2 linked regions of the Methylomagnum ishizawai genome follow. The protein of the gene in region 2 interacts with the protein of the main gene of each other region in a pairwise test. Links are inferred from orthologs where the notes say so. Each region holds a gene or a part of one and is shown on either strand. Other genes may lie near its edges. The genes, in order: B9N93_RS14665 and def.

The links.
Region 1: the proteins of def (region 2) and B9N93_RS14665 interact in binary tests that used the Escherichia coli proteins (3 or more experiments, as listed by UniProt). The link is inferred for Methylomagnum ishizawai from one-to-one orthologs.

What each region holds. Positions count from the first base shown.
Region 1 is NZ_FXAM01000001.1:3,292,690-3,299,779, reverse strand. The notes cover bases 3,832-6,638. They hold B9N93_RS14665 (aspartate-semialdehyde dehydrogenase), read right to left. Parts: upstream 5,843-6,638; coding sequence 4,820-5,842; downstream 3,832-4,819. Other genes in these bases: leuB (3-isopropylmalate dehydrogenase), read right to left, coding at 5,866-6,638; B9N93_RS26730 (motility hub landmark protein FimV), read right to left, coding at 3,832-4,657. Outside these bases: mrcB (penicillin-binding protein 1B), read left to right, coding at 1-1,905; more of B9N93_RS26730, read right to left, coding at 1,937-3,831; more of leuB, read right to left, coding at 6,639-6,951; leuD (3-isopropylmalate dehydratase small subunit), read right to left, coding at 7,049-7,090.
Region 2 is NZ_FXAM01000001.1:975,582-984,212, reverse strand. The notes cover bases 5,924-8,631. They hold def (peptide deformylase), read right to left. Parts: upstream 7,695-8,631; coding sequence 7,152-7,694; downstream 5,924-7,151. Other genes in these bases: B9N93_RS04435 (LysM peptidoglycan-binding domain-containing protein), read left to right, coding at 7,812-8,631; fmt (methionyl-tRNA formyltransferase), read right to left, coding at 6,214-7,146; rsmB (16S rRNA (cytosine(967)-C(5))-methyltransferase RsmB), read right to left, coding at 5,924-6,217. Outside these bases: B9N93_RS04470 (hypothetical protein), read right to left, coding at 69-710; B9N93_RS04465 (sigma-54-dependent transcriptional regulator), read right to left, coding at 837-2,204; B9N93_RS04460 (sensor histidine kinase), read right to left, coding at 2,212-4,392; B9N93_RS04455 (DUF4390 domain-containing protein), read right to left, coding at 4,374-4,934; more of rsmB, read right to left, coding at 4,931-5,923. UniProt on the Escherichia coli protein: Removes the formyl group from the N-terminal Met of newly synthesized proteins. Requires at least a dipeptide for an efficient rate of reaction. N-terminal L-methionine is a prerequisite for activity but the enzyme has broad specificity at other positions.

The sequences.
Region 1 (7,090 bases), 2.3 Mb from region 2 along the record:
ATGGACATGGAGCGCGGCCAGTCCTTGCCCTTGCTGCGGATGGAGCCGATCCAGATCGGCAGTTTCTATCCGGCCCTCAAGGAGGACCGGGTACTCATCAAGCTCAGGCAAGCCCCCGATTTGTTGCTGAAAGCCCTGTTCTCGACCGAGGACCGCGAGTTCTACCAACATCATGGCGTGTCGGCGCGGGGCATTCTCAGGGCCATCGTCGCCGATATCCGGGCGGGTGCCCTCGTCCAGGGCGGCAGCACCCTGACCCAGCAGTTGGTGAAGAATTTCTTCCTCACCTCCGAACGCACTTGGTGGCGCAAGCTCAACGAAATCTTCATGGCCTTGATCCTGGAGGCCCGCTATTCCAAGGAGGAAATCCTCGAAGCCTATCTCAACGAAATCTACCTGGGCCAGGACGGGGCCCGCGCCATCCATGGCTTCGGGCTGGCCAGCCGCTATTACTTCAGCCGCTCGCTGGACGAATTGGAGTTGCACCATGTGGCTTTGCTGGTGGCACTGGTGCGCGGCCCTTCGGTCTACGATCCTTTCAAATCCCCCGACAAGACCCACAAGCGCCGCGATCTGGTGTTGGACGAGATGGTGGAGCAGGGTTATATCAACGCCAAGCAGGCCGCGACCGCCCAGGCACGGCCCTTGGACGTGATCCAGAATCCACACCAGGCCATCAGCCGCTATCCGGCGTTCCTGGATTTGGTACGCCGCCAATTGCAGCGGGAATACCGGCCCGAAGACCTGACCTCGGAGGGCTTGCGCATCTTCACTACCCTGGATGTGAACGTGCAGCGCCATCTGGAGCAAGCCACCACCGCCATCCTCAAGAAGCTGGACATCCAGACCCGTTCCACCCAATTGGAAACCGCCGCCATCGTCACCCGCCGCGCCAATGGCGAAATCGCGGCCCTGATGGGGGGGCGCGATCCGGGGGCGGCGGGTTTCAACCGGGCCTTGGACGCCGAGCGCCAGATCGGTTCCTTGTACAAGCCGGTGGTGTATCTGACCGCCCTGGCCAGCCCCCGCAAATACACCCTGACCACGCCCTTGCAGGACAGCGCCGTCCGGGTCAAAAGCCCCGGCAGCCCGGTCTGGCTGCCCAAGAACTACGATAACCGCGAGCATGGCGCGGTGCCCTTGTACCGGGCCTTGGCGCATTCCTACAACCTCGCTACCATCCGGCTGGGGATGAGCCTCGGGGTCGGCAACACGGTGAAGACCCTGCGTAAATTAGGGGTGGACAAGCCGGTCGATCAGGTACCGGCCTTGTTGCTGGGCACCCTGGCGCTGACGCCGTTCGAGGTGGCGGGGATGTACCAGACCCTGGCCAGCGAGGGGTTCATCACCCCGCTGCGGGCCATCCAGGCGGTGGTGGCCCAGGATGGCAAGACCCTGCGCCGCTACGGCTTGAGCGTGAAGCAATCGCTGGACGCCACTTCGGTCTATCTGGTCGATATTGCCTTGCGGTCGGTGTTGCGCGAGGGCACGGGCCGGCCGGCCTATGCCTACCTGCCGTCCACCCTGGACGCGGCGGGCAAGACCGGCACCACCAACGAACTGCGCGATAGCTGGTTCGCCGGGTTCACGGGGGATTATCTGGGCGTGGTGTGGGTGGGACGGGACGATAACCAACCGGCCCAATTGACCGGGGCGCAAGGGGCTTTGAAGGTTTGGGCCGCGACCCTTGGGGCCGTCAGCCACGAACCCCTGGCCTTGGACCCGCCGGATAATCTGGAATGGGCCTGGATTGACCGGGAAACCGGGGGGCGTACCGACGAAGGTTGCCCTGGGGCTGCGCGTTTCCCCTTCGTGGCCGGTTCGGTACCGGGGCGGTCGTCCGCCTGCGGTGGCGGGGTGCCGGAGGCGGCGGGCGGGGAAGCGGGAATCAAGGATTTGTTTTAGGGGGCGCTCCCGGACCGCCCACGGGCGATGGCTATACCCGCCTGCCCTGTTGCCCCGCGAGGGAAAGGTTGGCGTTGTGACCGTCCAGTTTGTCCAGCAACGCGGTGGCTTCGGCTTTTTGGCGGTCGTTGCCGTGGGTGGCGACTTCCAGGAGGATTTCCCTGGCCGAATCCTCGTCCTCCATGTCGGCGTAGGCTTTGGCCAAATCCAGCTTGGTCTCGAATTGATCCATGTCGGTCAATCCGGCGAACAAATCTTCTTCCTGTGCCTGGAGTTCGGGTTCGAGGTCGGTCGGGGCGGGGGCTTGGAATGCTTCGATCTCGTCGATGGCGGGCGCGGGTTCCAACAGGTCCAGGTCGAAATCGAAGCGGCCCAGCGGGGTGCGCTCCGCCGCCGGACCGGCCTCGGAGGTTGCCGCCGGTTCCTGGCCGATCTGGCCGGTGAGTTCGCGTAGGATGTCGTCGATGGTTTTGTCGGCGGGACCGTTGTCCGCCAGCAGGGATTCTTCCGGTTCGGAGGCGGGTTCCAGATCGAGGCTAAAGGGGATCAGGTTCTCCAGTTCCTCCATCGACCCGGTGTCCCGCCGCGGGGTGGCCTCGGGTTCGGCGTCCGCCGCCTTCAGGAAATCGAGGTCGAATTCCAGGGCGTCGAACAGGGCTTGTTCCGGCTCTTTGGCGGCGGGCGCGGGGGTTTTCGCTTCGGCGGCGCGGGCGGGGGTTGGCGTCGCCGCGGTGTCGTCGGTGTCCAGCCCGTCCAGGGAGAGGAAGCCAAGTTCGGCGTCGTCCCCGGCCTCCGGCCCGTCTTCCATGAATTCGATTTCGAAGCGCTTCAGATCGTCGATCAACTCGTCGGACAGGTCCAGGGAGCCAAGCGGGCTGGACGCGGGGACCGAGGATTTGGCGGGGTCGGCCCCTCCTATGCTGCGGGAAGGAGTTGGGGGGGCGGCTTTGAACAGGTCGCTGTTGGCCAGGAGTTCGCGGCCCATTTCCTCGACCTTGCTCCAGAAATTCTCTTGCTGGTGTTTGCGCTGGCCCTTGAGTTCGCGGGCATAGTTCTCGAAGGCCGCGCGGTTTTCGGTGGCGTAGTAGATTTCCAGCAGCTTGAGCTTGCACTCGTCGCGGTCGGGATGCTGCTGTATGGCGTGGCGGATCAGTTCCTCGGCCTGCTTGTAGCGGCCATAGGCGAGGTAGACATCGGCTTCCGACACCGGATCGACCTCGTCGGTCTCGCTGCCTAGCGCGTCGAAATCGCTGGGGGTGAATTCGCTGAGGAACGAACTCTTGGTGGTGATGACCGGTTCCGGGGTTTCTTCCAGCGCCTTGAGGGTGGGGAGCGGGGTGTGTTGTGGATTGCCTTCGCGTTCGGCGGCAAGCAGGATGCTCTCGGTGGCCGCGATCTTGGCGTTGCGCCAGCGGATGAGCAGCATGGCACCGAAGCCGACCAGGCCCAGGGCGGCACCCCCGTAAAGGTAGGGGCTGAAGTCGAACGGGGTTTCCGCCACGTGGACCGGAGCCGGGGGCGTGGCCGGTTTGGCGGGCGCGGTGGGTTTGGCGACCGGGGGTACACTGGGCTTGGGCGGCGGTTGCACCGCTGCCGGTGGCGGTGTGGGCGCGGTGGCGGTGGGCTCGGGTTTGGCGGTCGACGGCGGATTCGCGGTGGTGGCGGGTTCGGGTTTGGAGACTGGCGCTGGCTGGACCGGGGTTTCCGCGCCGGTGGCCTTGGGCGGCGGCGTGGCCGGTGCGCCGCGCTGGGCCTGTAGGCTGGCGATTTGCTCATCCTTGAAGGTCAGCAGGCGTTGGATATCGCCGAGTTGCTGCCGGAGCTGGGCCAGTTGCGATCTTAGGTCTTCGGTTTCCTGCTTGGCGGATTCGGCGACTTCCAGCGCCTGTTCGCTCTTGGCCCGGCTGGCGGGGGTGTCGCCGCCGGGAAGCCCGCCCGGGTTCCTGGGCCGGGCCTCGGGTGGCGGGGTGAGCTTGAGCTGGGGACCGCCGGTGTCGTAGGCCGATGTTCCGCTACCCTGGGCTTGCTGGCGGGCGAATTCGGAGCGGGCTTGGCCGGGTGCGAGCCGGGCGATGAAATCGCGGTTGGGCAGGCGCAGCACCGCGCCGGCCTTGAGCCCGTTCATACGGTAGCCGGAGAAGGCTTGCGGATTGGCTCGGAACAGGGCCAGCATCATTTGTTCCTGGGAGACGCCGGGGTCTTGGTTCAGGGCGCGGGCGATGCTCCATAGGGTTTCGTCGCGGCGCACCGGGCCATAGGCTTGGTCGGTGAGCTGGTCTGCGCTGGGCGGGGGCGGCGGGGCGGCGGCGGGGCGGGGCGCGGGTCGGGCGGGCCGGGGCGCGGATTCGCCAGCGCGGCGGATTTCGGCGACCCGTTCGTAGGTGCGGGGACCGGGGCGTTGCATGGCCGGGGAGTCTATTTCGGCCGCGACCCGTTCTTGCAGGCTGGAGGGCGGGTCCAGCAGTACGGTGAACTCGCGCAGCAAACGCCCTTGCGGCCAGTTGACCTCGACCAGGAAATCCATGAAGGGTTCGGTGATGGCCTCGCGGGAGCTGACTTGGATGATGTAATTGCCGTTGGCGGTTTGGGTGGGCGTGAAGCGCAGCTTGGTGAGGAAATATTGGCGGTCCAACCCCGCCTTGGCGAAAGCTTCGGGCGAGGCGAGGCTGACCTTGACATCGGCAAGCGTATCATTGCCGGACAGTACCAACGGGATTTCTGCGACCAGCGCTTGGTCCAGAGCGGAGTGCAAATGGATATCGCCAATACCTAGCGCGTTGACCCCCATCGGACTTAACAGACCTATCAACGCCACGGTTCTCGAGATTTTATGCACTGTTTGGCTCCTTATTTCCAATCGCTGGCAGCGCCCGCCCTAGGCCCGATTCGGGCCCACAGCCCTGAAAAGATTAGACTAGATGTAAGTTTTTGCCAAAATTTCGGCAATTTGGACGCTATTGAGCGCGGCCCCTTTGCGGACATTATCCGCCACTACCCAGAGGTTCAAACCCCTGGGGTGGGAGATATCCTCGCGCACCCGGCCCACGTAGACGGGGTCTTTCCCGGCGGCTTCGGTGACCGCCGTCGGGTATCCTCCCGGTTTGCGTTCGTCCAAAACTGTGACGCCTTCCGCACTTCGCAAAAGTTCCAGCGCCCGCTCGGCGGTGATTTTTTCGCGGGTCTCGATATGCACTGCTTCCGAGTGGCCGTAGAACACCGGCACCCGCACTGCGGTGGGATTCACCTGGATGCGGTCGTCACCCATGATCTTGCGGGTTTCCCAGACCATTTTCATTTCTTCCTTGGTGTAGCCGTTGGCTAGGAACACGTCGATCTGCGGCAGCACGTTGAAGGCGATTTGCTTGGGGTAGACCTCGGGGCTGATCGGCTTGCCGTTGAGCAGGGCCGCCGTCTGCGCCGCCAGTTCCTCGATGGCTTCCTTGCCGGTGCCCGACACCGCTTGATAGGTGCAGACGTTGATGCGCTCGATGCCCACCGCGTCGTGGATGGGTTTCAGGGCCACCAGCATTTGGATGGTCGAGCAATTGGGGTTGGCGATGATGCCGCGGGTTTTGTACTGGGCGATGGCTGCCGGGTTGACTTCCGGCACCACCAGGGGGATGTCGTCGTCGTAGCGGAATTGCGAGGTGTTGTCGATCACCACGCAGCCCGCCGCCGCCGCCTTGGGTGCGTAGAGTTCCGAGACCGACGCGCCCGCCGAGAACAGCCCGATATCGGCCAGCGAGAAATCGAAACCGGCCACGTCCCGCACGGTCAGGGTTTGGCCTTTGAATTCCACCTGCTTGCCCGCCGAGCGCTCGCTGGCGAGGGCGTAGACCTCGCCCACGGGGAAATCGCGTTCTTCCAGGATGGAGAACAGGGCTTCGCCGACCGCGCCGGTCGCGCCCAGGACGGCGACATTGTAGGTTTTGCTCATGGGAGCCTCCTGAAAAGGGTCGATCAGCGGGACGCCCGCAGGGCCGCGACGATGGCATCGCCCATTTCGGCGGTGCCGACCTTGCGGGTGCCTTCCGAGTGGATATCGGCGGTGCGGTAGCCTGCGTCCAGGGCGGCGGTGACGGCTTGTTCGATGCGGTCGGCGGAAGCGGCGTCGTCGAAGCTATAGCGCAGCATCATCGCCAGGGACAGCACGGTGGCGATGGGGTTGGCGACACCCTTGCCGGAAATATCGGGCGCGGAACCGTGGATCGGTTCGTACATGCCTTTGCCGTTCTTGTCCAGCGAGGCCGAGGGCAACATGCCGATGGAGCCGGTCAGCATCGCGGCGCAGTCGGACAGGATGTCGCCGAACATGTTGTCAGTCACCATCACGTCGAATTGCTTGGGGGCGCGGACCAACTGCATGGCGGCGTTATCCACGTACATGTGGGACAGGGCCACGTCGGGGTATTCCTGGCCGACTTCGATCATAATTTCGCGCCACAGCTCGGTGCATTCCAGCACATTGGCCTTATCCACCGAACACAGGCGCTTATTGCGCTTCTGGGCGGTTTGGAAACCGATGTGGGCGATGCGGCGGATTTCCGATTCGCTGTAGATCAAGGTGTTGAAACCTTCGCGCTCGCCCTTGTCATTGACGCGGCGACCGCGCGGCTGGCCGAAATAAATGCCGCCGGTCAGTTCGCGGATGATGACGATATCAAGGCCCGAGACCACTTCCGGGCGCAGGGTGGACGCCGCTTCCAATTGCGGATACAAGAGGGCCGGGCGCAGGTTGGCGAACAGTTCCAGTTCGGCGCGGAGACCCAACAAGCCGCGTTCCGGGCGCAGCGCATAATTCAGCGGTTCCCATTTCGGGCCGCCGACCGCGCCCAGCAGCACCGAATCGGCGGCGCGGGCCAGGGCCAGGGTGGCCTCGGGGAAGGGCGTGCCGTGGACATCGTAGGCCGCGCCGCCGATCAAGGCCGCTTCGGTTTCGAGGGCGAGGCCGAAATCCTGGTTCAGGCAGTCGATGACTTTGAGGGCTTCGGCGACGATTTCGGGTCCAATGCCGTCGCCCGGCAATACTGCGATTTTTTGGGTCATGGGTGCTGTGGGTAATGGTGATTTTCTTCGGGTGGGCGTTGCCGCCCATGGGGGCGGCGGTGGCGGGCTGGGGGGAACCCCGTCCGCCGCTGGGGCTTCAGGCCGCGTCCGGGAACAGCCAGGGCGCTTCGGCCCGGCG
Region 2 (8,631 bases):
CCCATCCCGCCTAAATCAGCGGAATCGGCGGGTCACGGCGGAGTACCACCTAACCCGCCCTACCGCTTTCAAGCATCCTTCCGCAGCTTATAGGTAAACCCATCCGCCCCTAACTTCTCCGTCAGCCGCTCGATAATCCGCTGGCAGCGCTTGGGCGCGTCGTTGGGACCGGCCACGAAATGGGGTTTGCCGTCCTTGCCGAAGTTGAAGGTTTCGGTGCATTCCTTGGGATCGATAGCGCCGAAGATATGGCGGGCCTCCTCGTATTCCTCGTGGGGCTTGAAACCCAGTTGGTCGGCATATTCCGCGCACTGCTCGACCAAGGCCAGAACCAAGGAAGGTTCGGCCAGACCGAAGTTTTCATGCTCGTGCATCCGGCCTATGGTCCGGGTATATTCGGATATTTCCAAAGCCCGGAGGAAAGCGTTCCTCACCCCCATGCAATACACATCCAGCATAAACCCGGCGACGATGACTTCCTCGTCGTTGATCTGGCGGGCGATAATCGCCGTACCGAAACCATTCGCGAACAAGCCTTGGGGAATCAGGCATTGATGGATCGGGAACTTTCCAACGGCCTCTAAGCTTTCCTTGATGAGTTTTTCGGACTGGGCCTTATCCAAATAAATCACTCTTTGATTTTTTTCTTCGCGCTTGATTTTCTTCTTAGCGAGCCGTTTCTGACGATTGACATCTTGAGTAGTAGCCATGGCGGTATCGTTGACTGTAGGTTTTATTGTGAGTAGGTTATCGCGGCCATCCGCGAAATTGTTGGCTGTGGGTTAATTTAAGGCATCCTCGTACTCCCTCATTCCTTGGGCTATTCCCATCGCCCCTCACCGCTTATCCTTGAACTTGATCCCCAAGGAATTCAGCTTGCGGTAAAGATGGGTCCGCTCCAAACCTATCGCCTGGGATAACCGGGCCACGCTGCCCGCGTATTTCTCCAGATGGTATTCGAGATAGGCTTTCTCGAAATGCTCGCGGGCATCCTTGAGCGGCAAATCATAGAAATCCGGCTGGTTCAAGGCGATACCGGGCACCGACAGGGATTCGCCCAAAGCCGCCTTGGCCTCGTCCAATTCCACTTCCTCGCCGCTGCCGAGTATTAATAAGCGCTGCACCAGATTCTTCAATTCGCGGACATTGCCATGCCAGGGATAATGGCGCAGGAAATTCTGCACCGCCACGCCGAACCGGCGGAATGGTAGCTTTTCCCGGCTCACGAAATAATCCACGTAGAAACCCAGCAACTCCGGCACGTCTTCGTTATGCTCGGCCAGGGGCGGCACCCGTAGCGTCACCACGTTCAACAGATAATAGAGTTCGCGGCGGAAGCGCCCGGCCCGGACTTCCTCTTCCAAGGATTTGCGGGTGGAGGCGACGATCCTGACATCGACATGCACCAATTCGCTGCCGCCCACACGGGAGAAACTATTGGATTCGAGGGCGCTCATCAGGCGGACTTGAGTTTCTTCCTCCATGTCGGCCACTTCGTCCAAGAACAAAGTACCGCCGTGGGCTTGCTCCAACAGGCCGCGCTGCACATTGCCGGCACCATCGGCCCGTCCGAAGAATTCCACCGCCGAATATTCCGGGGCGATGGTACCGACACCGACATCGATGAAGGGGCCGTCGCGGCGCACGCTGTTGGCGTGGAGGTAACGCGCCAGGGTTTCCTTGCCGCAGCCGGGTTCGCCCACGAACAACACGCGGGCGTCGTGCTGGGCCAAGCGCCGTACCTGGTCGCGCAGGCGTTCCATGGCGGCACCGCGGCCCACGGGTTCGACCGGGGCTTCCACCCGCCGCCTCAGCCCCACGTTCTCGCGCTTGAGCTGCGCGTTCTCCAAGGCCCGTTCCACCGTGACCAGGAGTTTCGCCATGGACAACGGCTTTTCCAGGAAATCGTAGGCACCGAGCCGGGTGGCCTCGACGGCGGTTTCCACCGTGGCATGGCCCGACATCATGATGACCGGACCCAGGGTTTCGTCGCGCAGCCAGTCTTTGAGCAGGCTGATCCCGTCCTCGTCGGGCATCCAAATGTCGAGGAGGATCAAATCGGGCTTGTGCGCCGACCTGAGTTCCCGCGCCACGGCCCCGTTTTCGGCGACATGGACCGCGTAGCCCTCGTCCTCCAGGATTTCCTGCAATAGGCGGCGGATATCGGGTTCGTCGTCCACCACCAAGATACTTGTTTTGCTCATCCTATCCTCATGCTTCCGCGGATGCCGCCGCCGTTCGGGCCACCACCGGCAGGCGGATCACGAAACCCGCGCCGTCCCGATAGCCGGTATCCAATTTTATGCCGCCGCCATGCTCTTCGATGATCTTCCTAACGATGGCCAAACCCAAGCCCGTACCTTTGGCCTTGGTCGTGACATAAGGCTCGAAGATGCGGTCGGCCTGATCGGCGGGAATGCCGGGACCGGCATCGTACAGCCGCAGTTCCACGACCGGGTGATGGCCTTCCGCCACGGATTGGGTCTGGATGCGCATTCTACCCGAGCCGCCGACCGGCACGGCTTCCTGCGAGTTTTTAATCAGATTGTGCAACACCTGCCGGAGCTTGACCGGATCGATATGGACCTCGGGCAGGTTGTGGGCCAGGGCCAGTTCGAACTCCAAGCCGCTCTGGGGCGGATAGAGCGCCACCACCGCTTCGATCAAAGCGTCGAGGTCCACCCATTGCAATTGGATGATGGAGGGCTTGGCGTATTCGGCGAAGGCGTTGACCATGGTTTTCATGGCCTCGACCTGTTGGACGATGGTGCGGGTGGCACGGTCCAGCACCTCGGCATCGGCCTCGTCGAGGTGTTTGGCGAGTTTATGCCGGAGGCGCTCCGCCGAAAGCTGGATCGGGGTCAAGGGGTTTTTGATCTCGTGGGCTAGGCGGCGGGCCACTTCGCTCCAGGCGGCGGCGCGTTGGGCCTGGATCAAGGCGGTCACATCATCGATGACCAGCACCGAACCCAGGCGCTCGCCCCCGGCCCCGAACAAAGGCGTGCCTCGGCAGAATAATTCCTGGCGGCCTTCCAAACCGGCGAAGGGGATTTCTTCCTGCCAAGCCCCGGCGGCGGTCCGCAGGCGCCCGGCGATGCCGTCCAGGAGATCGGCCAAATGCGGGTGGGCGGCGGTGAGCGCGGCGGTGGGTTCGCCGATATAGCGGCCCAGTTCGGCGTGCAGGATGGCATCCGCCGCCCCGTTGGCGGTCAGGAGGCGCAAGGAGGCGTCGAAGCTCAACACGCCGGAAGACAAGCTCGCCAGCAAGGTTTCCAGATAGGCGCGCTGCCGTTCGACCTCCTGCCGCGAGCGCTGGGCCTCGTCGCGGGCTTGGCCGATCTTCTCGGTCATGGCGTTGAAGGATTCGACCAGGAAGCCGAGTTCGTCGCGCCGCCGCACCGGCAGGCGTTTTTCATAATTGCCCTCGGCCACGGCGCGGGTGCCATGGGCCAGATAACGCACCGGGGCAACGATGCGGCGGATGCTCTGGAACGCCGCCCACAGCGCCGCCAGGAGGCTCAATAACAGCACCAGCGACAAGGTCAACCCAAAGGTCAGCTTCAAGGAACCGCGCAGGAAGGTCAGTTCCTTATAATGCAGATAGGCCGATTCCACGGTCCCGGTCAGCCGCGCCAGCTTCGACGGCACCGGATAGACCGCTTGCAGGAACAGCGTGTCCTCGCCCGCCATGCCCACCACCGCCCGGATTTGCGAGCCTTCCCCGCCGGGCTGGGCTTCCAGGCCCACATAGGCCTTGCCCTGTTTCACTTGCAACAAGATACCGATTTCCGGCAGGTCCGGGATGATCTGCTCGGACTGGAAACCGCTGAAGGCCAGGATGCGGCCCTGCCGGGAAAACACGGTGAAATCGCCCTCTTCCAAGGAATCGCGCAATTCGCCCAGACGGATGGCGAGCAAAGAAGGCGGGGAATCGGCCAGCTGCTCGGCGGTCTGCTCGGTCTGCTTGAGCATGGCCCGCATCCGCTCGTCAAGGGCGGTCTGGCCGAGTTGCAAGGCGTCCTCCATGGCATGGTCGATGCGCACATCGAACCAGCTATCGATGCTCTGCTCCAGGAACTGCATGGAGTAATAGAACACGATGGCGGCCGGGGCCAGCGACAACAGGCTGAACAGGAACACCATGCGGGTGGTGAGGTTCGAGCCCGCCGCCTTGCGCTTCCATTGCCGGAACAGCGAATAGGCGTTGGCGATGACCAAGCCCAGCAACAACACCGAACCCAACAGGTTCACCACCACCAACCAGGAATACATCGCGCCCAACTGCGAAGCGTCCTGGGTCGCCGAACTCATCAGGTGCAACGAGACCAGAACGCCCAGGAACAGGGCGAGGATGGACAGCCCCAAGGGCGGCTTCAGCCTGAAACGCGCCATCGGAACCAGGGGCTCCCGAGATACCAGCCCGGCGACACATAGGCCAAGGGCCGCAGCGGCAACGGCAGGGCTTCGATATCGAGCTTGGCGGCAAGGCCGGCCCAATATTCCCGGCCCGGCGCGAACGCCGCCCTGGGCAGGGCACGCCAGCCGCGGATTTCGCCCAGGGCGTCGAGCAAGGCGCGGAGGCTGGCGAAATCGCGGGTCGCGCCGCTGCTTTCGTTGGCGATCTGGTAGGTTTTCGCCAGCGGGTGATAGTGGATAAAGAAACGACGGGATTCGCTGAGCAAGGTTTCATCCAGCCAATAATCGCGGTGGCGCTGGATTTTGAACTGGATGACCACGGTCAAGGGCACGCCGTGTTCCAAAGCGTCGATGGCGGGGGCGCTGAAGCGGTAGTCGATGTCGGCGTTCAAGGCATATTGGTCGGCGACGGGCACCAATTGGGCGTCGAGGATGCGGAAGCCGTATTCGGCGGCGCGGCCCTGGAGGCCATGGCACAGCGCCAACGGCAACAGCCAGCGCGTCCAGCGCGGGATCACGCCCTCTCCAACAGCGCGTAGTAGAAGCCGTCCATGCCGTTTTGACCGGCCAGGATTTGACGGCCATGGCGGGCCGGGATGCCCCAATCCGCCATGATCGGGCGCTCGCGGGCTTCCGGGTGGGCATCGAGGAAGGCGGCGATCCGCTGCTCGTTCTCGCGCTTGAGGACCGAGCAAGTGGCGTACAACAACCGGCCACCGGGGGCCAACAGCGGCCACATGGCTTCGAGGATGCGGGCCTGGGCCGCGGCCAGTTCGGCGATATCGGTGGCCCGCCGCAGCAGTTTGATATCGGGATGGCGGCGGATCACGCCAGTGGCCGAACAAGGCGCATCGACCAGGATGCGGTCGAAGCGACGGCCATCCCACCAGGATTCGGGCTGGGTGGCATCGCCCACCAAAACCGTGGCCGCGAGTCCCAGGCGTTGCAGGTTGCCGTGGACCCTGGTGAGGCGCTCGGACGAGATATCGATGGCGACGACCTCGGCCAGGTCGGGACGGGCTTCGAGGAGATGGGCGGTCTTGCCACCGGGCGCGGCGCAGACATCCAGCACCCGCTGCCCCGCCGCCAAGCCCAGCAAGGGCGCGGCCAGCTGCGCCGCCACGTCCTGCACCGAGACCGCGCCTTCGGCGAACCCTGGGAGTTTCTCGACCGGCACCGGCGTCTCGACGATGATCGCGCCGGCACCAACCGCCGCCGCCACCGCCGCGATGCCCGCTTCGGCCAAGCGCTCCAGATAAGCCTCGCGGGAGTTCCGGGCCAGATTCACCCGCAGGGCCAGGGGCGGGGCCGCGTTGTTATGGTGGAGGGTATCGGCGTAATGGGCGGGCCAATCCTTGCGGAGTTGGCGGATCAACCACCCAGGATGGGCCAGGGCCGCGCTTTCATCGGTGTCGGCCTCGGCTTCGAGGCGGTCCTGCTCGCGCTGGTAGTTGCGCAGCACGCCATTCAGCAAGGGCTTGGCCCAAACCTTGGGACCGACGGCGGCGACCGTTTCCGCCACCGCCGCATGGGGTTTGACCCGCGTGTATTTGAGCTGATAAAGCCCGAGCAAAGCCAACATGCGGACTTCGGCATCCTTGATCGGCTTATGGGTCAGCAGCGCCAGGATGCGATCCAAACGCCAATACCAACGCGCCACGCCATAGCACAGCGCCTGCACGAAGGCGCGGTCGTTGTCCTTGGGGATTTGGGGCAGGGCCGCGCTCAAAGCGGAAGTAAGGAATTCGCCCTCGACCGCGACCTGGGCCAGGATGCCGGCCGCGATGGCGCGGGTATTCAAGCGGGCCGACCGAGGCGCTCGGTCTTGAGGGAGTAAGCGTTGAGGAAATCCCGTGCCGCCACCCGCTTGGCTCCGGGCAACTGGACTTCGAGCAGCCGTAGCACCCCCTGGCCGGTGGCGACATCAAGGGTGCGCTCGCGATCCAGCACGGTGCCGGGCGCGGCGCGGGCGGTTTCGTCCAGGGCTTCGGCCAGCCACACGCGGAGGGTGGTGTCGCGCCATTGGGTTTCCGCCACCGGCCAGGGATTGAAGGCGCGGACGCGGCGTTCCAATTCAAGGGCGGGCAGGGTCCAATCCAACACAGCTTCGGCCTTTTCCAGCTTGGCGGCGTAAGTCACCTGGGCTTCGTCCTGGATTTCCGGGCGGATATTGCCGGTTTCGAGATCGGGCAGGATTTCGGCCAGGGCTTCCGCGCCCAATTGGGCCAAGCGGTCGTGTAATTCGCCCGCCGTTTCCAGCCGGGCGATGCGGCAGGTTTTCTTATACAGCATTGGCCCCGCGTCCAGGCGCGGCTCGATATACATGAGGGTGATGCCGGTTTCCGCATCGCCCGCCAGCACCGAGCGCTGGATGGGCGCGGCCCCGCGCCAGCGCGGCAACAGCGAGGCGTGGATGTTGACGCAGCCGAGCCTGGGAATCTCCAGCACCGCCTTGGGCAGGATCAAGCCATAGGCCACCACCACCAGCACATCGGGTTCCAAAGCGCGGAGTTGGGCTTGGTCTTCCTCGGCTTTGAGGGTCGGGGGCTGGAATACCGGGATGTGGTGGGCGGTGGCGACTTGCTTGACGGGGCTGGGGGTGAGCTTGCGGCCCCGACCAGCGGGACGGTCGGGCTGGGTGTAGACCGCGACGATGCGATGCCCGGTACCGAGCAGCATTTGCAGCGGCGGCACCGCGAATTCCGGGGTTCCGGCGAAGACGATCCTCATGGTGCTTAGATCGCCGCCACTTTGCCGCCCACTTTGGGGCTTTGGGTGGCGCGTTGGCGCTGTTCCTTCTTGAGCTTCTTGCGGACCAGTTGGCGCTTGAGGGGCGAGAGGTAATCGACGAACAACTTGCCTTCCAGATGGTCCATCTCGTGCTGTAGGCACACGGCCAATAAGCCTTCGGCCTCCAGTTCGAAAGAAGCGCCGTCGCGGTCCCAGGCCCGCACCTTGACCTTTTCGGCGCGGCTGGTCTTTTCGAAGATACCAGGCACCGAAAGGCAGCCTTCGTCCATTTCCCCGGACCCGCTTTTTTCGAGCAACTCCGGATTGACGAGGCACAGCGGCGAGCTTTTATCCTCGGAGATGTCGATCACGATCACGCGCTTTTGCACGTTCACCTGATTCGCGGCCAAACCCACGCCCGGCGCGGCGTACATGGTTTCGAGCATGTCGTCGATCAAACGCCGGATGGAATCGTCCACCACCTCCACGGGAGCGGCTTTTTTGCGGAGCCGTTCGTCGGGGAATTCGAGGATGGTTAAAGTAGCCATGTTTCTTAACCGGAAAGCACTGTATAGAATTGGATGGAATTCTAGCGAAATCACACTAGACTTTGAATGCCGTTCCACGACAGACCCCCACCACTCCATGAAAGTTGCGCGAACCCCATGGCTATCCCCTCCCGCTTGAATTCCCCCCGATTCACCCGGCCATGGCGTTCGTATTCGACGCGGCGCGTTTGGTCGGTGTTATCCCGCCTCGCCTTGGCGCTCTGCTTGTCCGGCGGCTTCGCCTTCGCCGACACCCTCGAACTGAACCCCAACCATCCCGACCGCTACACCGTGGTCCGGGGCGACACCCTGTGGGATATCGCCGGGCGCTTCCTCAACCGGCCTTGGCAATGGCCGGAAATCTGGCATATCAATCCCGAGATCCGCAATCCCGACCTGATCTACCCAGGCGATACGCTGGTCTTGAGCTACGTCAACGGCGTCCCCCAGATCGGCCTGGAAAACGCCGGTTACGACAGCGCCCCCGCCTACGAAGACAGCGACCCCTATGAACAAAAACTGAGTCCGCGCATCCGCTCCAAGCCCATCTCCCAGGCGATCCCCACCATCCCCATGAACATCGTGCATCCGTTCCTGTCGCGGCCGCAGGTGGTGGGACCGGATGAACTGAACCAAGCCCCCTATGTGGTGGCCTTCGCCGACGAGCATATCATCGGTGGCTATGGCAACCGCATGTTCGTGCGCTCCATCGGCGAAGGCGCGCCCACGGCCTACACCGTGCTGCGCAGCGGCAACCCCTATAAAGACGCCGACACCGGCGAAACCCTGGGCTACGAGGCTGTTTATATCGGCGATGCCCATGTGGAGCAGGTCGGCGATCCGGCGACCTTGTTCATCGAGCGCACCGAGCAAGAAGCCCGGATCGGCGACCGCCTGCTGCCCCTGCGTTCGGAGCAATTGCGCCTGTCCTTCCAAC